DNA from 3 places in the Streptomyces sp. NPDC059477 genome. Region 3 is predicted to be linked to each of the others. Evidence: riboswitches for the same ligand, from Rfam matches in the RefSeq annotation. Region 3 holds a riboswitch; each other region holds the start of a gene.

Region 1 (7,048 bases), on a different contig from region 3:
GGCCGCCAGGTCGTCGATCAGTGCGGTGACCATGCGCGCGACGATGGGGGCGAGTTCCGCTATCCGGCGGTGACTGAACGCGGGGGCGACCATCCGGCGGAGCCTTCGGTGGTCACCGCCGTACGCGGTGAACATGTTCTTCACCGCTATCCACAGGGCCAGCGGCCAGGTGGCGGCCGTCTGTTCGTAGCGCGGCCAGTGCGCCCGGCCGTCCTTGGAGACATCGGGGCTGGTGAGCAGGTGCTTGAGCAGGGCGGGATCGGCGACCGCCCACGCGGTCACACCGAGGACGTCGACGCGGGTGGCGGACCCGGCGGCGCGGAGCGTGCGGTACTCCGCCTGCCAGCCGGTGCCGTGGGGGTCCAGGACGAGGGGAGAGTGCTGTTGCATGAGGCTCCCTGGGTCGTTGGCCGGCCCCGGGCGGGACCGGCGTGGCGGACGGACCGGAACGACTGGGAGTGACTCTGCCCATCGGCACTGCGGCGCAGCGGTCGCCTCGGCCGGTTCGGTCCGGAAAGGGACTCTTTTCGGAAACCGGAAGTGCGCATTCATGTACGAGTTCCCGTGCGGGCGCCCCTCGACGGGCGGGCCGGAACCCGGAAGCGTCTCGCGGGTCCACGCGCGTGCAGTCGGAGAGCGGCATACCGACGGGCCGCCGACCGGTTCTCGAAGCCCAGGGGCTGTCCGCCGGTCTTCACATCGCCCACGCCGGACATCTGCCTTTCGCCGACGCTTCCTTCGACCATGTGTGGATGATGGGGACCTGGAGCATCTGACCGAGAACAGCGCCGGAAAGGCGGTCCGGGAGGCCCGGCGGTACTGGTTCCGGGCGGCCGGATCACCGTCATCGAGATCGACGACGCGACGATCCCGGGGGCCGGGGGCCGAACGAAGGACACCCGTCCCCCCTGTTCCGGCACGGGGCGAGCGGCGGGCGGTCAGCCGCCGAAGGCCGCCGCGTGCTCCCGTACCCACTGGGCGAAGGTCCTGGCGGGGCGGCCGGTGACCTCGGCGACCGTGGGCAGGACCGTGCGGCCCGCGAGGGGCGGGTCGGTGCGCATGGCCAGGAAGAAGCCGATGTCGTCGTCCCCGAAGCCCTGCGCGCGCCAGCGGGCGACCATCTCGTCCGGGCTCAGCTCCACGAACCGTACGTCCCGTCCGAGCACCTCGGCGATGACGGCGACCCGCTCGGGCGCGGTCAGCGCCTCGGGCCCGGTCAGCCAGTACTCGCGGCCGTCGTGCCCGTCGCCGGTCAGCACGGCGGCGGCGACGGCCGCGATGTCGGCCTCGTGCACCATCGAACTGGGCATCCCGGCGAAGCCCTCACGGACCACGCCCTCCTCGCGCACCGCGTCGGCCCACTCCAGGGCGTTGGACATGAACTCCACCGGGGCGAGGGAGGTGACCTCCAGCGCACCGGCCGCGAGCGCCTCGTCCAGCGCGGTCCGCTCGGTGCCGCCCTTGAGGACGGTCACCTTGCGCACCCCGGCGGTGACGGCCGCGGCCACGATCTCGCGGGCATTGTCCAGCGGGGCGTAGTCGTCACCGAAGCTGATCAGATGGGCGGCGGTGACACCTTCGAACACCGCCGGGAGACTCCCGGTGACGGCGAGGTTCCCGGCGACCGGCTCCGCCCCCTCGGGCAGCGCGGCGGTCGCGGGGTTCCGGGTCAGCGCCCGCACCCGGTGCCCGGTGGCCAGCAACCGGGCGACGAGCGGACGGCCGACGTTCCCGGTGGCGCCGGTGACGAGAACGGTCATGGAGGGGCTCCTTCGGTTGACTGCGCTGTGGCCACGCGCCACGTTAGGAACCGTTGCGGTCACCTTCTGTCCGCGTCTGCGGGAGTCACGACCTCCATGGAGTTACGGAGCCACGACGTCCAGGGCATCCGCTCCATCCACCCGGGTCCGCCGCCGTCCGCCGCCGTACGCCGGGCGTGCGCCCCGGCCCGGCGCGTTGATTCACGCCCCTTCATGCCCACTCCCACACCCATCTCATGCTATCGGGTGCGTTTAGTGTGCTTGTCGCATGTTCCGAGGACATGCCGGGCAAGCACCGCTCTGCCGAGACGGATCTCTGTAGCGGATCATCTCTGAAGGGGGAAACCATGCCTGTACTGTGCCGCCCCGCGGTAGCGGTACCCGAGTACACGATCACTCATGAACAGACCTTGGGTCTGGCCCGCTCCTTGTACGCCGGGCACGAGCAACTACCGCTCGCGCTACGGCTGATCGGCAACACCGGGGTCCAGAAACGCCACATCGTGCAGCCACTGGAGCGCACGCTCAGGCATCCGGGCCTGGAGGCCCGCAACGCGACGTACGAGGCCGAGGCGAAGGCCCGCGTCCCCGAGGTGGTCGAGCGGGCCCTCAAGCACGCCGGGCTCGGACCGCGCGACATCGATCTGATCATCTACGTGTCGTGCACGGGCTTCATGATGCCCTCGATGACGGCCTGGATGATCAACACACTGGGGTTCCGGTACGACTGCCGGCAGATCCCCATCGCCCAGCTCGGCTGCGCGGCGGGCGGCGCCGCCATCAACCGGGCGCACGACTTCTGCCAGGCGCACCCCGGCTCCAACGCCCTCATCGTGGCCTGCGAGTTCTGCTCCCTGTGCTACCAGCCCACCGATCTGACGGTGGGCAACATGCTGTCCAATGGACTGTTCGGCGACGCGGTGGCCGCCGCCGTGGTCCGCGGCTCGGGCGGCACCGGCATCGAGCTGGAGGTGAACGGCTCGTATCTGGTGCCGGACAGCGAGGACTGGATCGCCTACCGGGTGCGGCCCACGGGCTTCCACTTCCAGCTCGATCGGCGGGTCCCGGGCACCATGGAGCAGCTCGCCCCGGCACTGTCCGCGCTGGCCGCCCGGCACCGGCGGGACGCCAGCGCGCAGAACTTCTATCTGATCCACGCGGGCGGGCCGCGCATCCTGGACGACCTGAGTCACTATCTCGCGGTGCCGCCGGAGATGTTCCGCTTCAGCCGGGCCACGCTGGCCGAGTACGGGAACATCGCGAGCGCGGTCGTCCTGGACGCGCTGCGCCGGCTGTTCGAGGAGGGCGGCTGCGCGCCGGGGGCGTCGGGGATGATCGCCGGGTTCGGGCCGGGCATCACCGCCGAGATCTCGATGGGCCGCTGGACCACGGACGGCCCCGAGGGCACAGCGGAGACGGGCGCCGGGTCGGGCGTCACGGCGGACACCGCGGTCGTCATCGAGGCCGCCGCGCGGACCGCCGCCACCGCCGCCGCGCGGGCGGCAGCCGCCGCCACCACCGCCGCCGTGCCGGTCGAGGCCGCCCACGCCGTGGGCGCCACCGCCCCGGCTCCCGCCGGTTCCCCGCCGGAGGTGCCCGAGCGGGTGGTCCCGGTCGCCGCGGTGCGGGTCCGCGCGCAGGCCCCGGCGCCCGCGACGGGCACCGCCTCGGTGTCCACGGAGGGCCGGTCATGACCACGGCCGCGCTCGCGGACCGGTCGACGCGTTTCCGGGCGGTACCGGATCCGACCGGCCCGGACTTCGATCCGCTGCCCGCCCGGCCGCCGCACGACAAGCCGGTCGCCCGGAGCCGCAGGCCCGAGTCCCTGCCGGTGACCTGGTGAGCGGGACCCGGGCCCCCGCCGACGCCCCGGCGAGCGGAGGGCGACGACGGCGGCGCACACGGTTCCCGGGCCGCTGTTGCTGCCGCCCGGCCGGGGCCGGACCGTGACGGTCGCCGCCCAGGAGGTGACCTTCAAGGTGACCGGCGAGCACTCCCGGGCGGCCTCCACCTTCGAGGTCGTCGTGCCGCCCGGGTTCGATGTCGGCGCCCATACCCACACCCACAGCGAGGAGTTGTTCTACGTCATCGAGGGCGAGCTGGAGGTACTGGCCTTCGAGCCGCTCGTACGGTCCCCGGACCACTGGCGGGAGTGGGAGTCGGCCGCCGGTGAGCGGGCCGTCCGGGCGGGGCCCGGCACCCTGCTGTTCGTGCCACCGGGCTGCCCGCACGCCTTCGCCAACACCGGCCGCACACCGGCCAGGGTGCTGTTCCAGGCCGCCCCGCCCCCGGCCCACGAACGGTACTTCGAGGAACTGCTGGAGATCCTCGCCACGGACGGAGAGGTCGATGACTCGGCGATCGCCGCACTGCGGCTGCGCTACGACGTCCACCAGCTGACCCCGCTGCGCTACGAGCCGCCCGAGGGCCCCGGGGAACCGGAGGGGAGGACGCGCGAGGCGCACTGAGCGCGGGCACCCGCTCCCGTGCCGTGTCCGCTCCCCCGGGCACGGCACGGGTGTTCCCCGGCGCACCGAGCGGTTAGGGTGGCCTGTGCAGCTGGTTCGCCCCGTCCGCCAGGCGGGATGCGTCGTAAGAGGGAACCCGGTGGGAATCCGGGACTGCCCCGCAGCGGTGAGCGGGAACGACCGCCGTCATACGCACTGGGCCCGGACGGGCCTGGGAAGCGACGGCCAGTAGGTGACCTGACGTCGTCAGGACGTGCCCGTGAGTCCGAAGACCTGCCACTGCCCGCGCGCGGACCTCCGTGCGCGGACTCCCGGTGACCTCGTGGGCGGGTCGGCGTACGTACCAGGCGGATGACCGTGCCGTAGCGCGCGAGGTCGGGTCCCGCCGGGTCCGTCACCCTTCGCGTCCTCGTCCCGTCTCCGGGATCTCAGGGATTCATCTCGCGAAGGAGATCTCCGTGACCACCAAGTCCGCAGCCGCGGCAGCACGGGCGACCGTGTACGGCTACCCCCGTCAGGGACCGCGCCGGGAACTGAAGAAGGCCATCGAGGGCTACTGGAAGGGCCGGGTCGGCGCCGACGAACTGCGTGCCACCGCCGCCGGGCTGCGCGGTGACAACTGGCGTCGGCTGGCGGACGCCGGCATCGCCGAGGTCCCCACCGGTGACTTCAGTTACTACGACCATGTGCTCGACACGACCGTGATGGTCGGCGCGATCCCGGCCCGGCACCGGGAGGCGGTGGCCGCCGACGCCCTGGACGGGTACTTCGCGATGGCGCGCGGCACGCAGGACGTGGCGCCGCTGGAGATGACGAAGTGGTTCGACACGAACTATCACTATCTGGTCCCCGAGCTGGGCCCGGACACCGTCTTCACCGCCGACTCCGGCAAGCAGGTCGCCGAGCTGACGGAAGCCCTCGCCCTCGGTCTGGCCGCCCGTCCGGTGCTGGTGGGCCCGGTCACCTACCTCCTGCTCGCCAAGCCCGCGCCGGGCGTGGCCGCCGACTTCGACCCGCTGACCCTGTTGGACCGGCTGCTCCCGGTGTACGCGCAGGTCCTCGCCGAGCTGCGCGCGGCGGGCGCCGAGTGGGCGCAGCTGGACGAGCCCGCTCTGGTGGCGGACCGCACCCCGGCCGAGCTGAACGCCGCCGCCCGCGCCTACCGGGATCTCGGCGCGCTCACCGACCGGCCGAAGCTGCTGGTGGCGTCGTACTTCGACCGGCTCGGCGAGGCGCTGCCGGTGCTGGCGAAGGCGCCGGTGGACGGGCTCGCCCTGGACTTCACGGAGTCCGCCGCCGCCAACCTCGACGCACTCGCCGCGGTCGGCGGGCTGCCGGGCAAGCGGCTGGTGGCCGGTGTGGTCAATGGCCGCAACATCTGGGTCAACGACCTGACGGCGTCCCTTTCCACCCTGGGCACGCTGCTCGGTCTCGCCGACCGGGTGGACGTGGCCGCGTCCTGCTCCCTCCTGCATGTGCCGCTCGACACAGCCTTGGAGCGGGACATCGAGCCGCAGGTACGGCGCTGGCTCGCGTTCGCGCGGCAGAAGACGGCGGAGATCGTCACCCTCGCCGAGGGCCTGACCCGGGGCACGGACGCCATCGCCGCACAACTGGCCGCCAACCGGGCCGATCTGGCCTCCCGTGCGGGCTCGCCGATCACCCGCGACCCGGCGGTGCGCGCCCGCGCCGCCGCCGTCACGGACACCGACGCCCGCCGCTCCCAGCCGTACCCCGAGCGCGCCGCCGCACAGCGCGCCCATCTGGGCCTGCCCCTGCTGCCGACCACGACGATCGGCTCGTTCCCGCAGACCGCCGAACTGCGCACCGCCCGCGCCGAACTGCGGGCGGGCCGGATCGACACGGCGGGCTACGAGGAGCGCATCAGGGCCGAGATCCAGGAGGTGATCGCCTTCCAGGAGAAGACCGGCCTGGACGTCCTGGTGCACGGCGAGCCCGAACGCAACGACATGGTCCAGTACTTCGCCGAGCAGCTCACCGGCTACCTCGCCACCCAGCACGGCTGGGTCCAGTCCTACGGCACCCGGTACGTCCGCCCGCCGATCCTGGCCGGGGACATCTCCCGCCCGCGGCCGATGACCGTGCGCTGGACGACGTACGCCCAGTCCCTCACCCACCGCCCGGTCAAGGGCATGCTGACCGGCCCGGTCACCATGCTGGCCTGGTCCTTCGTACGGGACGACCAGCCGCTCGGCGAGACCGCCCGGCAGGTGGCGCTGGCCCTGCGCGACGAGGTGGCCGACCTGGAGGCGGCCGGCACGTCCGTCATCCAGGTCGACGAACCCGCGCTGCGCGAGACGCTGCCGCTGCGGGCGGCCGACCGGCCGGGATACCTGGCGTGGGCGACGGAGGCGTTCCGGCTGACGACCGCCGGGGTCCGCCCGGACACCCAGGTCCACACCCATATGTGCTACGCCGAGTTCGGTGACATCGTGGGGGCCATCGACGACCTCGACGCCGATGTCATCTCCCTGGAGGCGGCCCGCTCGCACATGCAGGTGGCCCGTGAACTGGCCGCGCACGGCTATCCCCGGGAGGCCGGGCCGGGCGTGTACGACATCCACTCCCCGCGCGTGCCGGGCACCGCCGAGGCGGCGGCGCTGCTGCGCGAGGGTCTCCGGGCGATCCCGGCCGAACGGCTGTGGGTGAACCCCGACTGCGGCCTGAAGACCCGCGGCTGGCCGGAGACCCGGGCGTCGCTGGAGAACCTGGTGGCGGCGGCGCGGACGGTGAGGGGGGAGCTGGCCTGAGGCGGGGCGGGGGGAGGCAGCCGCTGCCCTCCCCCCGCGCCCGGGCCCC
Region 2 (7,048 bases), on a different contig from region 3:
GGGACGGCGGCCGTGGACGTGACACCGGGCGCAGACGCCACCAAGAACGCCAGAACGGTCTACCGCGCCCTCCTCTCCACCAGCACCTGGCCGTCCGCCACCCCGGTCGTCACCGACTACGAGCGCGCGACCCTCAACGCCTACGCGGCGGGCATCGACCCGGCGAGGGTCTCCGCGTCCCGCAACCTGATCGCGGACATCTACCGCTACTGGCAGACGGCGGAGCCGGGTTACTTCGGCCCGTCGGCCAACTTCAACGGCACGGTGTTCGCGGCGCTGGCCCTGAACGGCGCGAAGACCCAGTCCGGCCAGGTCCGCGTCCCCCAGTCCCTCCGCGACTCCCTGATCACCCGTATCCGGGCCAACCAGCACAATGACGGCGGCTGGAACTACGGCAAGGCCGAGGGCAACCCGACCCAGCTCGCGGCGGCCGGCGACATCGACATGACCGGCGCGGCGATGGCGGCGCTGTGCGTGTCCGGCGTCCCGAACACGGACCCGGACATCACGCAGGCCAAGGCGTTCCTGAAGAGCAAGCTGGTGGCGAACAGCGGTGCCTTCAACGCCATGTTCGGGGCGAACACCGACTCCAACGGCTGGGCGGTGTCGGGCCTGAACGCCTGCGGCATCAACCCGCAGACCGGTGACTTCCTGACCTCCCTGGGCCGGACACCGGTGGACTTCCTCATCGCCCAGCAGTTCAACCCGGGCGGCGGCTTCAAGTACCTGCCGACCGACACCGCCCCCGCCGCCTACGCGTCGATCGACGGCCTGCGCGCGGTGGCGGGCGGCGGCTTCACCTCTCCCCCGCCGGTCCCGGTGACGTCCGGCGCCCCGCAGTGGGTGGGCCAGAGCACGTTCACCTCCGGTACGGCGACGAGTCTGCCCCTGACGGTGGACGACGGCGCCGGGGGCCTGAAGGTCTGCTCGGTGCCGGTGACCCCCACGGGAGGTACGACCACGCTGGGCGCGGTGCTGGACGCGGCGATCACCGGGGCCACCCCGTCAGGCTGCGTGACCGCCCTCACCCCGGCCTCCGGCACCGGCACGATCACCGCCCTGAACGGCAAGGCCAACAGCGGCACGAACACCTGGAAGGTGAGCGTCGACGGCGCCCCCTTCACCGCCGCCACCCGCCAGAGCACGGTGAACGTGGGTGACACGATCGCCGTGCGCTGGGGAGCGTGAAAGGCCAGAGGCTCAGAACGCCGTCCAGGTGAACGCCACCTGATCCCCGGCGTTCAGCTTGAACTGGCAGCCACCGACGGGGGTGGGGACACCGTTGACGGAGATGTTCCAGTAGGCGACCCCGCCCCCGCTGACGTTCTTGATGGTGTCGACGGAGTAGTCGTCGAACGACGCGTACCAGGTGCCGTCCCAGGTGAAGTGACGCTTGCGGGCGGCATCGTCGAGAGCGGCGGTGGGCGTCGGGACGGCGGTGGGATTGACCCCGCCGTTGGTCCCGTCGCATCTGTGGGTACCACCGCTCACGGTGGTCACGTCGTGCCCCTTGGTCCTCACCTTCCCGTTGAACAGCACCCCGTCCGGCCCCTGCACGGTGAGGGTGACCTTGATCGGGGCGTTCGTGTTCACGGCCGGGGCGGTGGTCCTGGCCGACGCTCCGGTGTCGGCATGGGCGACGGCCGGGCCGGAAACGAGGGCGAGCCCAAGGACGGCAGCGGCGGCGAGAGTACGAGAGACGGCTGTGCGCGGCATGACCGGGCCTTTCGGTGCGGTACGGCGGTCCACGCCCGTCACCGAAGAACGCACCCACGCCACCGGTTCACCGGAACCGGGCGGGACGGCCCTCTCGGCTTCGCGCTGTAGACCATGACAGGGAAGCGGTACGCACGGCACACGCCGGGTTCCCCGACTCACGGCCCCAAGGACCGCACACGGTTGCAGGTCAGCGCCGGATTCCCACCGGCTTTCCCCAGTCGCGCACCTGTTCAGTTGTGACAAGCCTTTGGATTCTAGGGCGTGTTGGCGTCCCTCGCCCCGGACTCGGCCATCATGTCCAGCACCTTCGGCTCGGCCCACCCGGTCCCGCCGCGTGAGCGACCTTTCTCGGTCATCTGCGCCGAGCCGGTCCCTACACCGGCTGCTACCGTGTCATGTCTCTGACCCAATCGAGGGGGCGGGTACTCATGACCAGGCCATGGGAAGCCGATCCGGCCACGACGTTCAAGCGGCGACTGGGGAAGTCTCCGCAGGAATTGGGGATCACGACCGACAATCCCGATTGCCCCGACATCTGGGAGCTGGCGAACGGGGACATCGCCGTCGTGGGCCGGGACCTCACGGAATCCCTGGGCGAGAAGCTGCCGCCAGGGGTCTCGGTGGGGACGGACGAACGGCTCGTGGTCATTCCGAGGAACATGCTCATCGCGGCGAAGCCGGATATCCCGAGCGCTTGATCACTATCCCGAGCGCTTGATCGCTGCTCGATGACGAGATGAGGGCGGGGCGCGCCCCGCGCTCTCTGGAGCACCTCACGCGCTGCGTTTGCGGGCCGTGGTCTTCTTGGTCGGGGTCGGCTTCGTCGTGGGTTTCTTGGTGGTGGATTTCGCCGTCGGCTTCTTGGCCGTGGACTTCGCGGTGGTGGGCTTCGCGGTCTTCTTCGCTGTGGACGCGGTCTTCTTCGCGGCCGTTTTCCCGGTCGCGGGCGTTTTTGCCGTCGTGGACGTCGACTTCTTCGCGCCCGTCTCCTTGGGGGCCGCGCGGGGTGTCCTGCGGGCGGGCAGGGTGCGGACCTCGGCCTCCTCGCCGGGCCGTGGTTCCTCGCCGCGGGATTCCTTCGCCGCGCGGACGCTGCTCTCCAGGGCCGCCATGAGGTCCAGGACCTTGCCGCCGGAGGCGGGCTCGGGGAGGGAAGGGGGGGCCTCGCCGGCCACCTTCGCGGCGATGACCTCCTCCACGGCCTCGCGGTACTCGTCGTGCAGATCGTCCAGGTCGACCTCGCCGAGGGTGGCCATCAGGGCGTCCGCCAGGTCCAGTTCCTTGTCGCGGACCGTGACGGAGGCGTCGGGGGCCACGCCCTCGGGGGCGCGTACCTCGTCGGGCCAGAGCAGGCCGTGCATGGCGATGACGTCGTCCAGCACCCGGAGCATCCCCAGGCGCTCCCGGCCACGCAGCGCGAACTTGGCGATGGCGACCTTGTTGCTGCGCTTGAGCGCCTCGCGGAGCAGGGTGTACGGCTTGGCCGCGGGGGTGCCGCTCGCGGCCAGGTAGTAGGCGGTGCCCATCTGGAGCGGGTCGATCCGGTCGGCCGGCACGAACGCGACGATCTCGATCGTCTTCGCCGTGGGGATGGGCAGCTGCGCCAGGTCCTCGTCCGTGATGGGGATGACCGTGCCGTCCGCGTCCTCGTAACCCTTGCCGATCTCGGCCTGGCTGACCTCGCGGTCCTCCAGGTCGCAGAACTTGCGGTAGCGGATCCGGCCGCCGTCCTCCACATGGATCTGGCGGAAGGAGATGGAGTGGCTCTCGGTCGCGTTCACCAGCTTGATCGGGATGCTGACCAGGCCGAAGGAGATGGCTCCGTTCCATATGGATCGCACGATCAGCACCTTTCGAGGCCCGTAAAATAGGCGAATATGGTTGATTTCGTGTGATTCTCATCGTATGACGCCTATCACCGAGGTGGCGGGGCGGCGGCTCGCGCTGAGCAATCTGGAGAAGGTGCTCTATCCGGCGACCGGGTTCACCAAGGGCGAGCTGCTGCACTACTACGCGACCATCGCCGACGTACTGCTGCCGCATCTGCGCGACCGGCCGGTGTCCTTCCTGCGGTATCCCGACGGGCCCGGCGGTCAGGTGTTCTTCACCAAGAATGTGCCGCCGGGTACGCCCGAGTGGGTCACCACCGCCGAGGTGCCGCGCGCCGAGGGGCCGGCCCGGATGGTCGTCGTCCAGGATCTGCCGTCGCTGATCTGGGCGGCCAATCTGGTCACCGAGTTCCATACGCCCCAGTGGGTCGTCCAGGCCCCGGACGTCGCCGACCGGCTTGTCCTCGATCTCGATCCGGGGGCGCCCGCGACCGTCGTGGAGTGCTGCGAGGTGGCGCTGTGGCTGCGGGAGCGGTTGGGGGTGGATGGGATCGAGGCGTATGCGAAGACCTCGGGGGCCAAGGGGCTGCATCTGCTCGCCGCCGTGCGGGGGGCCGGGTCCGGGGAGGTGTCGGAGTACGCGAAAGGGCTCGCCCTGGAGGCGGAGCGGGCCCTGCCCCGGCTGGTCGTGCATCGGATGACGCGGAGCCTGCGGGGCGGGAAGGTGTTCGTCGACTGGAGTCAGAACGCCGCGCGGAAGACGACCGCCACGCCGTACACCCTGCGGGCGCGGGGGGAGGAGATGGTGTCCGCGCCGGTCACGTGGGGGGAGGTGGAGGGGTGTGGGGTGGCGGCGGAGTTGGAGTTTCGGGCGGGGGATGTGGTGGATCGGGTTCGGGGGTTCGGGGATCTGATGGCGGGGCTCTGGGGGGCTGGTGGATCGGGTTTGCCGTGAGGGGGTGGGGGCAGCGGTTGTCGGCGGGGTGCGGGTGGTGTGTGGGTGCTCGCGCAGTTCCCCCGCCCCTGATGGCGTTGCGGTGATCGGAGGTTCCAGCGGGCCCCACTGCCCTGCAGCGACGCCCGGTCCCTCGGCCCAGGGGCGCGGGGAACTGCGCGACCAGCCACCTCCCAGCCGCAGACGAAGGGCCGCCCCCCTCACACCCGCCCCCAGGCCCTCCGGTCGCGGGCCATCGCGTGGAGGGCCTCCACGTCCGCCGGTTTGAGGACTCCGCCCTGGCGGGACAGGTCACCCAGGGTCACGTCCGTCAGCACACGGACGCCTCGCGGGAGGGCGAGGACGTCCAGCCGGGACGCGCCCACCACCGCCAGTACGGCGTGCACCTCGGCCGTGAGGGCGTAGGACGCGCGGTCGGCGTCCGCGCGGGCCCGGCGCAGCAGGGGCCGGGGCTCGCGCCGCCCCAGCATCACCATCGCGTCGGCGACCCGCACCCGCTGCTTACGGGCGTACAGGGTATGGACGGCGAACAGTCCCGCCGGGCCGATCGCGAGGTGGTGGACCCGGTCGCCGCCGGGCAGCGGCACCGAGTGCAGGGTGTGCCAGCCCGCGCCGTCGAGCCCGTCCAGCGCCTCCCCCACCGTCTGCTCCGCCTCCAGGGCGCGGCGGCGCGGGTCGGCGCGCAGCCGGGGCGGGGCCGGGTCCCGGTCCAGGGCGATGAGCAGGGCCTCGCCGGGGCGGTTGGGGGCGAGGTCGTCGTCGGGGTGGAGGGCGAGCCGGGCCAGGTCGAGCGGGGTCGGCACCGGGGGCGGGCCGACCGCGACCGTGCCGGTCAGGAAGGGACCGAGGGCCGCCAGGACATCGTCCTCATGGTCCCCGCTCAGCAGATGGACCCGGGCCGCCTCCCTGTCGTACCAGGCGACGTGCCGGCCGTCCGGGAGACAGACGTAGAGCCGCTCCTGGCCATGGCGCCGGCTCGGTACGACGCGCAGTCCTCTCATGCATCATCACCCCCCGACCCATGGGAACAGGCGGGGTGCTCCAGGGGCAAGAACCCGGCTACCTTTGAGAGGAGTTGGGTCGACTTGGTGGGGAGGCTCCTGTGCAGAGCCGGGGGAAGGAACGGGACGTACCCGCACCCGAGAACCCGTGGGACGAGATCCTGCCCGGCCTGTGGATGGGCGGGCACGAGTTCCAGGGGCGTTCGGGGCAGCGGCGGTCCGTCGTGGCCCGAGGTGAGTTCGATCTCGTACAGACACTGCTGCGACAACCGGGGCACGGGCCCGATCCCGGGGTCGAGCACCAGGTGTGGCCCATACCGGACGGGCCGCTGGACGGCACCCAGCTCGCGGGGGTGATCCGGCTGGCGCAGGCCACGGGCGACGCGCTGGACGCGGGGCGTACGGTCCTGGTGCGCTGCTTCCACGGCTACAACCGCTCGGGGCTGGTGGTGGCGCAGGCCCTGATGCACCGGGGGCACTCCGCGGACCAGGCGATCCGGCTGATCCGCGCCCGCCGCTCACCCTGGGCGCTGCACAACGATCTGTTCGTGGAGTATCTGCGGACGGGGCTGACGACCGTACGGCTGCTGGAGGAACTGACCGAGTAGCCAAGTGGCCAAGTGGCCGGGTAGCTGAGTGGCCGGGTAGCCGAGTGGTCGGGGTGCGGGGCGTCGTCCCGCCCGGGCGGTGCGCAAAAAGGGACTTCCCTGCGAATAGGGTGTACCGGGCATCGAACGCTGCCCCGGTCCCCCACCCCGCCCGTCTCCCCCGCCCGTCACACCCGCCCCCGCCCCCCGCCCCCACCCCCGTCGCCCAGGAGTGCCGTGCCCCCGAGCCGTCCGGCGCGTGCCGCCCGTCGTGGCGTCCGGCCCGCCGTCGCCGCCCTCGCCCTGCTGCTGGCGGCGACCGCCTGTGGTGACGCGGGTGAGCTGCGGGCCGCGGGCGCCGCGCCGACCGCCAGCAGTCCCGAGCGGCTGTGGCCGGAGCTGACCCCGGCCACCGCCCCGGCGTTCCCGCTGGACGAGGCCGACCGCGAGGTCGTGCGGGGCGTCGTCCCGCCCGGCGACGATCTGCGCGAGGTCGACCCGGCGGCGCTGATCCGCGCGGAAATCGCCGCCCACCCGGAGGACTACACGGCCACCGGGGCGCCGTACGGGGAGACCGCCGCCCGGATGCCGGACTGCGCGACGGACGCCGACCGGGCCCAGTGCCCCGTGCTCACGCCCTACTACCGCGATCTGACCGGCGACGGGCGACCGGAGCTGACCCTCGGCTTCCGGCTGCTGCCCGGTGCGCTGACCGCCGTGCGGATCTACACCGTCGAGGATCACCAGGTGGTGCGGGTGATGTCCTGGGACGACGCCTTCAGCTCGGCGGAGCTGGCCGAGCGGGCGCTGATCATGCGGCTGCCGTCGGACGTGCCCGGCTACGACTACCGCTTGCAGTGGACCTGGGACGCCGAGCAGCGGGCGATGCTCCTCACCCACGACGAGATGGTCCGTACGGGGGTCAGCCCCACGCCCGCCAGAAGCGCCACCCCGACT
Region 3 (7,048 bases):
CACCTGCGTGGCGCCCGCCGACCGCAGCTCCCCGGCCACCGCCCCCGCCCGCTCCTCGTACAGCGCGTCACTGGAGCACAGGCAGACCTCGCGCGCCCCGCTCTCCGCGAAGGCACCCTCGGTGACCGGCTCGATGCCGCCCGCCTGGAACAGGTTGGCGGCGAAGGTGAGCCGCGCGGTGTGCGCGGCGGCCGGGCCCAGCGCGGCCAGATACACGCGGGGACGGGCGCCGGTCGCGGCCAGATGGGCGTCGGAGCGGGCGCGCAGCGCCGCGAAGTCCTCGTCGCGCCGTACGCGCGGCAGTCCGCCGGACGGCGGCTCGGGCACCGGCTCCCGCACCACCGGCTTCTCCGCGAGGAACGGGAACTCACTGACCCCGGTGATCGGCTCCCGCCGCTCGGCCAGCTTCGCCTTGCGCACGGACCAGGTCTCGGCCAGCCGGTCCGCCACCAGCCCCGAGCGCAGCGCCGCCGCCTGACCGCCCGCCCGCTCGATCTCCTGGAAGAACTCCCAGCCCGCGTGGGCGAGTTCATCGGTCAGCCGCTCCACGTACCAGGAGCCGCCCGCCGGGTCGATCACCCGGGCCAGATGGGCCTCCTCGATGAGGATCGTGGAGGTGTTGCGGGCGATCCGGCGCGCGAACGCGTCCGGCCGGCCCAGCGCGTGATCGTACGGCAGTACGGTCACCGCGTCCGCGCCGCCCACCCCGGCCGCCAGCGCGGCGACCGTCGCGCGCAGCATGTTCACCCACGGGTCGCGGGGCGTCGTCATCACCGAGGACGTCACGACATGCTGCCGCTGCGGGCTCGGCGCCCCGCACACCTCACCGACCCGCGCCCACAGCCGCCGCGCCGCGCGCAGCTTGGCGATGGTGAGGAACTGGTCCGCGGTCGCCGCGTACCGGAACTCCAGCTGCGCGCACGCCTCGGCCGCGCTCAGCCCGGCCCCGGTCAGCTCCCGCAGATACGCCACGCCGGTCGCCAGTGAGGCGCCCAGCTCCTGCGCCGCCGACCCGCCCGCCTCGTGGTACGGCAGCGCGTCCACGGTCAGCGCCCGCAGCCCGGTCGGTGCGGCCAGTCGCGCGAGCCCGGTCACCTGCGCCAGGTCGTACGGCTGCTGCCCGGTGCGGGCCTCCAGCCCCAGCGGATCGGCGCCCAGATTGCCGCGCAGCGCCTGCGGAGCCACCCCCCGCTCCTCCGCGAGCCGCAGCAACTCCCGTGCCGCGGGCTCGACTTCCGCCCCGGCCTCCAGCACCACCGGTGCCAGATCCAGATAGACCCCGTCGAGCACGGAGGCCAGCGCGGCGACCGGGATGTCGGGCTCGCCGACCACCAGCCACAGTGAGCTGACCCCGTTCTCCAGATCGGCGAGCACGGCTGAGTTGTCGGCCGCCGCGTGCCGCTGCCGCACGTCCCAGCCGCCGACCGTGGCGCCCTCGGGCGTACCACCCCGTACGAACGGGGCAAAGCCGGGCAGCCCGGGGTCGGGCGCGGTGTCCCGCGCGGTGTACAGGGGGCGGGTGGTGAGCCCGTCCTCCAGCGGCGTGGACAAGGCGTCCTCCGCCGCGGCACCCGAGACTTCCCTGCCCGACTTTCGCAGGACACCCTCGACGAGGCGCTGCCACTGCTCATGCGTCGCTTCCGGGAACTCGGCGGCCAGGGAGAGCCCGTCGTCAGGCAGGACCGTCATGTCTCGGATGCTAGGACAGATCGACGAACGAGCAGCAGTGGGCGCGGCTGTGACCTTCTTCTCCTAGGGGGTGTGACGCGCCACGCTAGGGGGTGTGAGGGGGGTGTCAGGGGGGTGGTGGGGGGTGCGAGGGGGGCCGGTGGGCGGCCACTGAGCGGGTACTGGAGGGGCGCTGGGCGGGCGCTGGAGACGCGCTGGAGACGCGCCGGACGGACGGGCGCTGGAGGGATAGGGCGCCAGGCCGTATGGGGCCGCCGGGGGTGCCGGCTCCCCCGTCCCGTCGGCTCCGCCGGTTCACCCCCTCCCCGCCGCGCCCCGCCGGCCCCGCCGCGCCCCGTCGGCTACGCCAGCCCCGCCAGTTCCTCCGCCGTCAGCGGCCCCCGCTGTCCCGCCGCGAGCAGTCCCCGCGCCCGCAGCAGCCCGGCCGCCGCCACGCCCCACGGCAGCCGCAGTCCCGCCGCCGCCAGCAGGTCCGTCCGGGCGAGGGACGCGGCCACCGGCCCGGTGTGCACCCCGTCCGGGGTGAGCAGGGCGGCATCGTCGGCCCAGCGCAGGGCGAGATCCACGTCATGGGTGGCCATGACCACCGTCGTGCCGCCCGCCCGCAGCCCGTCCAGCGTCCCCAGCAGCCGCTCCTGCCCGTCCGGGTCGAGCCCGGCCGTCGGCTCGTCCAGGATCAGCACCCGGGGCCGCATGGCGACGGCTCCGGCGATCGCGGTCCGCTTGCGCTGGCCGTACGAGAGCAGATGCGTGGGCCGATCGGCCAGTGGGGTGATGTCCAGCGCGGCCAGCGCCTGAGCCACCCGCGCCCGCACCTCACCGTCCGGCAGCCCGAGGTTCAGCGGCCCGAACGACACGTCCTGTCCCACCGACGCCGCGAACAGCTGATCGTCCGGGTCCTGCACCACCAGCTGCACACTCGTCCGCAGCCGGGTCAGTCCCTTGCGGTCGTACGACACCACCCGCCCGTCGACCGTCAGCTCCCCGGCGTCCGGCCGCAGCCCGCCGCTGAGCAGCCGCATCAACGTGGTCTTGCCACTGCCGTTGCGCCCCAGCAGCGCCAGCGCCCGCCCCTCGCACACGCCGAAGTCCAGCCCGGTGAGCACGGCGGGCCCGTCCTCGTACCCGAAGGAGACGCCCCGCAGGGCGACCAGAGGGACATCACTCATCTCAGCGGCCTTTCAGTACGAGGGTCAGGGCGCCCAGCGCGACCAGCAGCGCCACGCTGCCCGCCACGAAACGGGCGGACACCCGGGCCTCGGGGACCAGCACCCGCAGGGTGCCGTCGTAGCCGCGCCCGGCGAGCCCGGCCTGGAGCCGCGCGGCCCGGTCGAAGGCCCGCACGAACGCGGTCGCGCCCAGCCCGGCCAGCGAGCGCCACCGCGCGGCCCGCGTGGTGTGCCCGAGCCGCGCCCCCTGCGCGTCCCGGATCCGCCGCACCGAGTCCAGCAGCAGAAAACTCATCCGGTACGTCACCAGCGCCACGTCCACCACGGGCGCGGGCACCCCGGCCCGCACCAGCCGGGGCAGCAGATCGGACATGGGGGTGGTGAACGCGAACAGCAGCACCCCGAGCGAGGCGGCCGACGTCCGCAGCAGCAGTTCCCCGGCGCGCACCGGCCCGCCGTCCGCGAGCCCGACGAACCCGCCGGGTCCGCCGACCCGCACCAGCAGCGGCAGCGCGCCGGTCACACAGAAGCCCAGCGGCACCCGGTAGGCCCGCCACAGCTTGCGGCCGGGCACCCCGGCCGGGCCCAGCAGCACCGTGAGGGCCGCCGCCAGCACCAGCGCGGCCCCCGGCCAGGGCGGCAGGGAGATCGCCAGCACGGTCAGACCGAGCCCGAGCACGGCCTTGTCCACGGGATGACGGCGGCGCCAGCGACTGCTGTGCGCCGCCGCGTCGATCGGCAGCACGCGGGCTCAGCCCCGGGAGACGGCCGCACCGCCGCCGCCCTCGGCGCCCTCGGTGCCCCCGCCGCCCTCCCGGGCCGCCGCCGCCCGCTCCTCGCCCTGCCGTCGTCCGCGTCGCAGTCCGAAGTAGTAGGCGAGCACGCCCGCGCCGATCGCCGCCTGCAAGGCGAACAGGGCCGACTCGATCTCCCCGGACGGCGGTTCGTACAGCGGCGAGAACCAGGGCTCGTAATCCGGCCGGATCTCGGTGATCGCCGTCTCCGCCTCGGCGTCGGCCCCGGCGAACGGCTCCTCCTTGTGGTCGCCGAGCCCGAGGGCCAGCGGCAGTACCGCGAGGGCGGCCACCGCGAGCAGCAGCAGCGCATTGATCCGCGTAGCGCGCTTCACTTGGCCACCGCCTCCTGCTCGCCCTTGCGGTGCTGCTCGCCCTTGCGGGTCAGCAGCACGCCGAGCCGGGTCAGCTCGCCCTTGCTGGACTGCACCAGCAGCCGCATCACCAGCACCGTGAGCAGACCCTCGCTCACCGCGAGGGGGATCTGGGTGACGGCGAAGATGGCGCCGAACTTGCCGAGCGCGCCCACGAATCCGCTGCCCGGGTCGGGGAAGGCCAGCGCGAGCTGCACACTGGTCACGCAGTACGTGGACAGGTCGGCGACGAAAGCGCCGAAGAACACGGCGACCATCAGCGGCACGTCGTAGCGGCGCAGCAGCTTGTAGACGGCGTAGCCGGCCCAGGGCCCGACGATCGCCATGGAGAAGACATTGGCGCCGAGCGTGGTCAGCCCGCCGTGGGCCAGCAGCAGTGCCTGGAACAGCAGGGTGATGGTGCCCAGCACCGCCATGATCGGCGGCCGGAACAGAATGGCGCCGAGACCGGTGCCGGTCGGGTGGGAGCAGCTCCCGGTGACCGAGGGCAGTTTCAGCGCGGACAGGACGAACGTGAAGGCCCCGGAGGCCCCGAGCAGCAAGGTGCTCTCGGGATGCTCCCTGACCTCACGGGTGAGTGAACGGACTCCGTGGACGACGAACGGCGCCGACGCGACAGACCAGGCGATCGCGTGGGCCGGGGGCAGAAAACCCTCGGCTATGTGCATGGCTCAGCAGACCCTCTCCAGCACCTCGTGGATGGACGACGCGCCTTGGCCGGTCTCCTGGCTGACGGGTACCACCGCCCATGCCCCGCCTTCCCGGATCACAACGATCCAGTGGCTGCCCGTGAGGGCCGGAGCCGGACTTCCCGATCACAGTGGCGAGGGCCGCACCGGCATCACACCGGATTTCCCGTTCACCAAGGCGTGGCGACAGTAGTGCGCGGATCGGGCCATGACAAGCAGGGACGGACCGGGCGCAGCGGCCGGAGCCGGCGTCGCCGGGCGGGGCCTGGACCGGAGCCGGACGGGTGTGGGCTATCCCACCTGTCCCAGCCCCCTGTCCCACCCACCCCACCCACCCCGCCTACCCCACCTGTCCGTCCTGCGCTCTCGCCGTCGCCGACGGACTGGGCGCGGGGGAGGCGGTGTTGACCCCCAGGTCGGGGCGCGGGGCGAGGACCACGACCGGGGCGCCGGGCTGCGGGGGCGGCGGGGTCAGCTGGTCCTTGGGGAGCTTGGGCGGGGTGGTCTGCTGGAAGTTGACCTGGTCATGGTTGACCAGCCCGGTCTTCTCCAGCACGGTGATGTGGTCCAGCACGGTGTCGTTGGCGAGGTCGGCCAGCTGCCGTACCAGCGTGTTGCGGGTGTTGGCGCGGGTCTTGGCGACCACGGGGAAGATCTGACCGTGGGTGACCCGCATGATCTGCACGGCCGTGGAGTCGAAGGACCTGCCCTGCTCGGCGGCGACCGTGGCCACGAACTGCTGCTGCTGGGGGCTCGCCTGGTTCGGCAGCGTGATGTCGAGATCCGGCGCGATCTCGTGGCACAGCTCGTCCAGCCCGGCGTGTCCGACGATCAGATGCTTGCCCGCCTCCTTCATCTCCGGTGTCGTGCCCCGCTCCATCGCCAGCTCGCCCAGCGGGTACTCCCAGAGCCCGGCGGCCCGCACCTTCACCACGAAGTCACGGTCCGCCTCGGTCAGCGGCCCCCACTGGGTGTTGGCGATGATCCGGTTCTGGTCACCGGCCGTGTTCTCGACCCCCAGCATGGCCGGATAGGCGAGCGCGGTGAGGGTAAGACCCATGGCACCGAAGACGAAGACGCTCCCCACCTTGGTGCGGGAGATGGGCATGCGGCCTCCTGACACGAACGGGCACGTGCGGCGGGTACGACACGTTCGACCTACAGGGCACGTACGACGCGCACGACTTGTACGACAGGAGATACGGACGCCCGTCCCGGATCCGTCACCGGGGCGGGAGAATTTTCCCCGGCGGACCTGTGCAGTACGTCACACATCTGTCCGAGCCGGTCGCACACCGTGTCGCTGTTCGGCCGAACGGGTGACTTGCCGTAAGAATGGCTGGTGCAGGAGATGAGAACGAGGCAGATCGGGGGGAGCCGGTGAACAGTCGCGACGTCACCGATGAACAGTGGGAAGGGCTCGCTCAGGTCGTACCCCTGAGGGGACGTGACGCCTGGCCGTCCGCCGTGGACCACCGGGCCCGGCCGGACGCGGAGACCGAGGCGCGCCGCCGCTTCGTCGTCCTGCGGGTCAATATCTTCGCCGACGCCCGCGAGGTCGCCGAGACCCTCATGGCCGGCATCCCGGTCCTCCTCGACCTCACCGGCGCCGAGGGCGATGTCGCCAAGCGGGTCCTCGACTTCAGTACGGGCGTGGTCTTCGGCCTGGCCAGCGGGATGCACCGGGTGGACCGCAATGTCTTCCTGCTGACCCCGCCGGGCACGGAGGTGCAGGGCCTGATGGCGGGGGTGGGCGGGCCGGGCGCCTGAGGGCCGGGTCCCGGCCGGACGCCACGCCACGTCACGTCACGTCACGTCACGTCACGCTTCGCCCGTTCGTAGGAAGAACGCGGCGCCGAAACGGTTCAGCCGAGTACGACCGTCATACGTTCACCGGCATGCCCAGGTCCGTCGAGGGGCGTCCCGGCGGGGCGCGTCCGTATCTCACCGAGTTGCGTCTGTCGGCGTTCGCCGGCCATCTGCGGGGTGTCTTCCCGCTGGGGCCGGTGACCTTGTTCGCGGGGCCCAGCGGGAGCGGGAAGAGCAGCGCGCTGCGGGCGTACGAGGCGCTGGCGCGGCTCGCCGGGGGAGCGGAGCTGGGGGAGGTGTTCGCCGACCCGGGCGCGTGCGTTCCCGAGCGGGCCCGGCCCGATGCCCAGCGGCGCCGGGGATTCCGTATCGGCTGCACGGCCGACGGGCCCCGGGGGCGGGTACGGCTGGACGTCGCCGTACAGGCCGAGCCCGATCTGCGGATCGTGGGCGAACGGCTCTCCGCCGACGGGGTGGTGCTGCTGGAGACCGCGCTGCGCGACCCCGGCCGCCGGGCGGTGCAG

Evidence for each region. Region 3 has a riboswitch for cobalamin ahead of ACFXAZ_RS16905 (energy-coupling factor ABC transporter permease). Riboswitches for the same ligand answer to the same signal wherever they lie in the genome.
Region 1: linked by a shared signal. The riboswitch ahead of metE (5-methyltetrahydropteroyltriglutamate--homocysteine S-methyltransferase) and the one ahead of ACFXAZ_RS16905 (energy-coupling factor ABC transporter permease) in region 3 are both predicted to bind cobalamin.
Region 2: linked by a shared signal. The riboswitch ahead of ACFXAZ_RS26240 (DUF4430 domain-containing protein) and the one ahead of ACFXAZ_RS16905 (energy-coupling factor ABC transporter permease) in region 3 are both predicted to bind cobalamin.

What each region holds. Positions count from the first base shown of each region.
Region 1 covers NZ_JBHYUG010000052.1:31,528-38,575, forward strand. The annotation lists gene ACFXAZ_RS24535 (cytochrome P450) at 1-390, opposite strand, end outside; gene ACFXAZ_RS24540 (NmrA family NAD(P)-binding protein) at 939-1,760, opposite strand; partial or broken gene ACFXAZ_RS24545 (type III polyketide synthase) at 2,108-3,151, shown strand; gene ACFXAZ_RS24550 (hypothetical protein) at 3,451-3,603, shown strand; gene ACFXAZ_RS24555 (cupin domain-containing protein) at 3,677-4,228, shown strand; cobalamin riboswitch at 4,321-4,507, shown strand; gene metE (5-methyltetrahydropteroyltriglutamate--homocysteine S-methyltransferase) at 4,687-6,999, shown strand.
Region 2 covers NZ_JBHYUG010000059.1:21,949-28,996, forward strand. The annotation lists gene ACFXAZ_RS26235 (hypothetical protein) at 1-1,188, shown strand, start outside; gene ACFXAZ_RS26240 (DUF4430 domain-containing protein) at 1,201-1,716, opposite strand; cobalamin riboswitch at 1,842-1,982, opposite strand; gene ACFXAZ_RS26245 (hypothetical protein) at 2,148-2,417, shown strand; gene ACFXAZ_RS26250 (Ku protein) at 2,493-3,569, opposite strand; gene ligD (non-homologous end-joining DNA ligase) at 3,625-4,503, shown strand; gene ACFXAZ_RS26260 (nuclease-related domain-containing protein) at 4,704-5,504, opposite strand; gene ACFXAZ_RS26265 (dual specificity protein phosphatase family protein) at 5,681-6,112, shown strand; gene ACFXAZ_RS26270 (hypothetical protein) at 6,329-7,048, shown strand, end outside.
Region 3 covers NZ_JBHYUG010000028.1:70,342-77,389, forward strand. The annotation lists gene ACFXAZ_RS16885 (methylmalonyl-CoA mutase family protein) at 1-1,689, opposite strand, end outside; gene ACFXAZ_RS16890 (energy-coupling factor ABC transporter ATP-binding protein) at 2,031-2,858, opposite strand; gene cbiQ (cobalt ECF transporter T component CbiQ) at 2,860-3,603, opposite strand; gene ACFXAZ_RS16900 (energy-coupling factor ABC transporter substrate-binding protein) at 3,610-3,987, opposite strand; gene ACFXAZ_RS16905 (energy-coupling factor ABC transporter permease) at 3,984-4,694, opposite strand; cobalamin riboswitch at 4,724-4,908, opposite strand; gene ACFXAZ_RS16910 (DUF4142 domain-containing protein) at 5,056-5,823, opposite strand; gene ACFXAZ_RS16915 (cell division protein SepF) at 6,051-6,485, shown strand; gene ACFXAZ_RS16920 (AAA family ATPase) at 6,614-7,048, shown strand, end outside.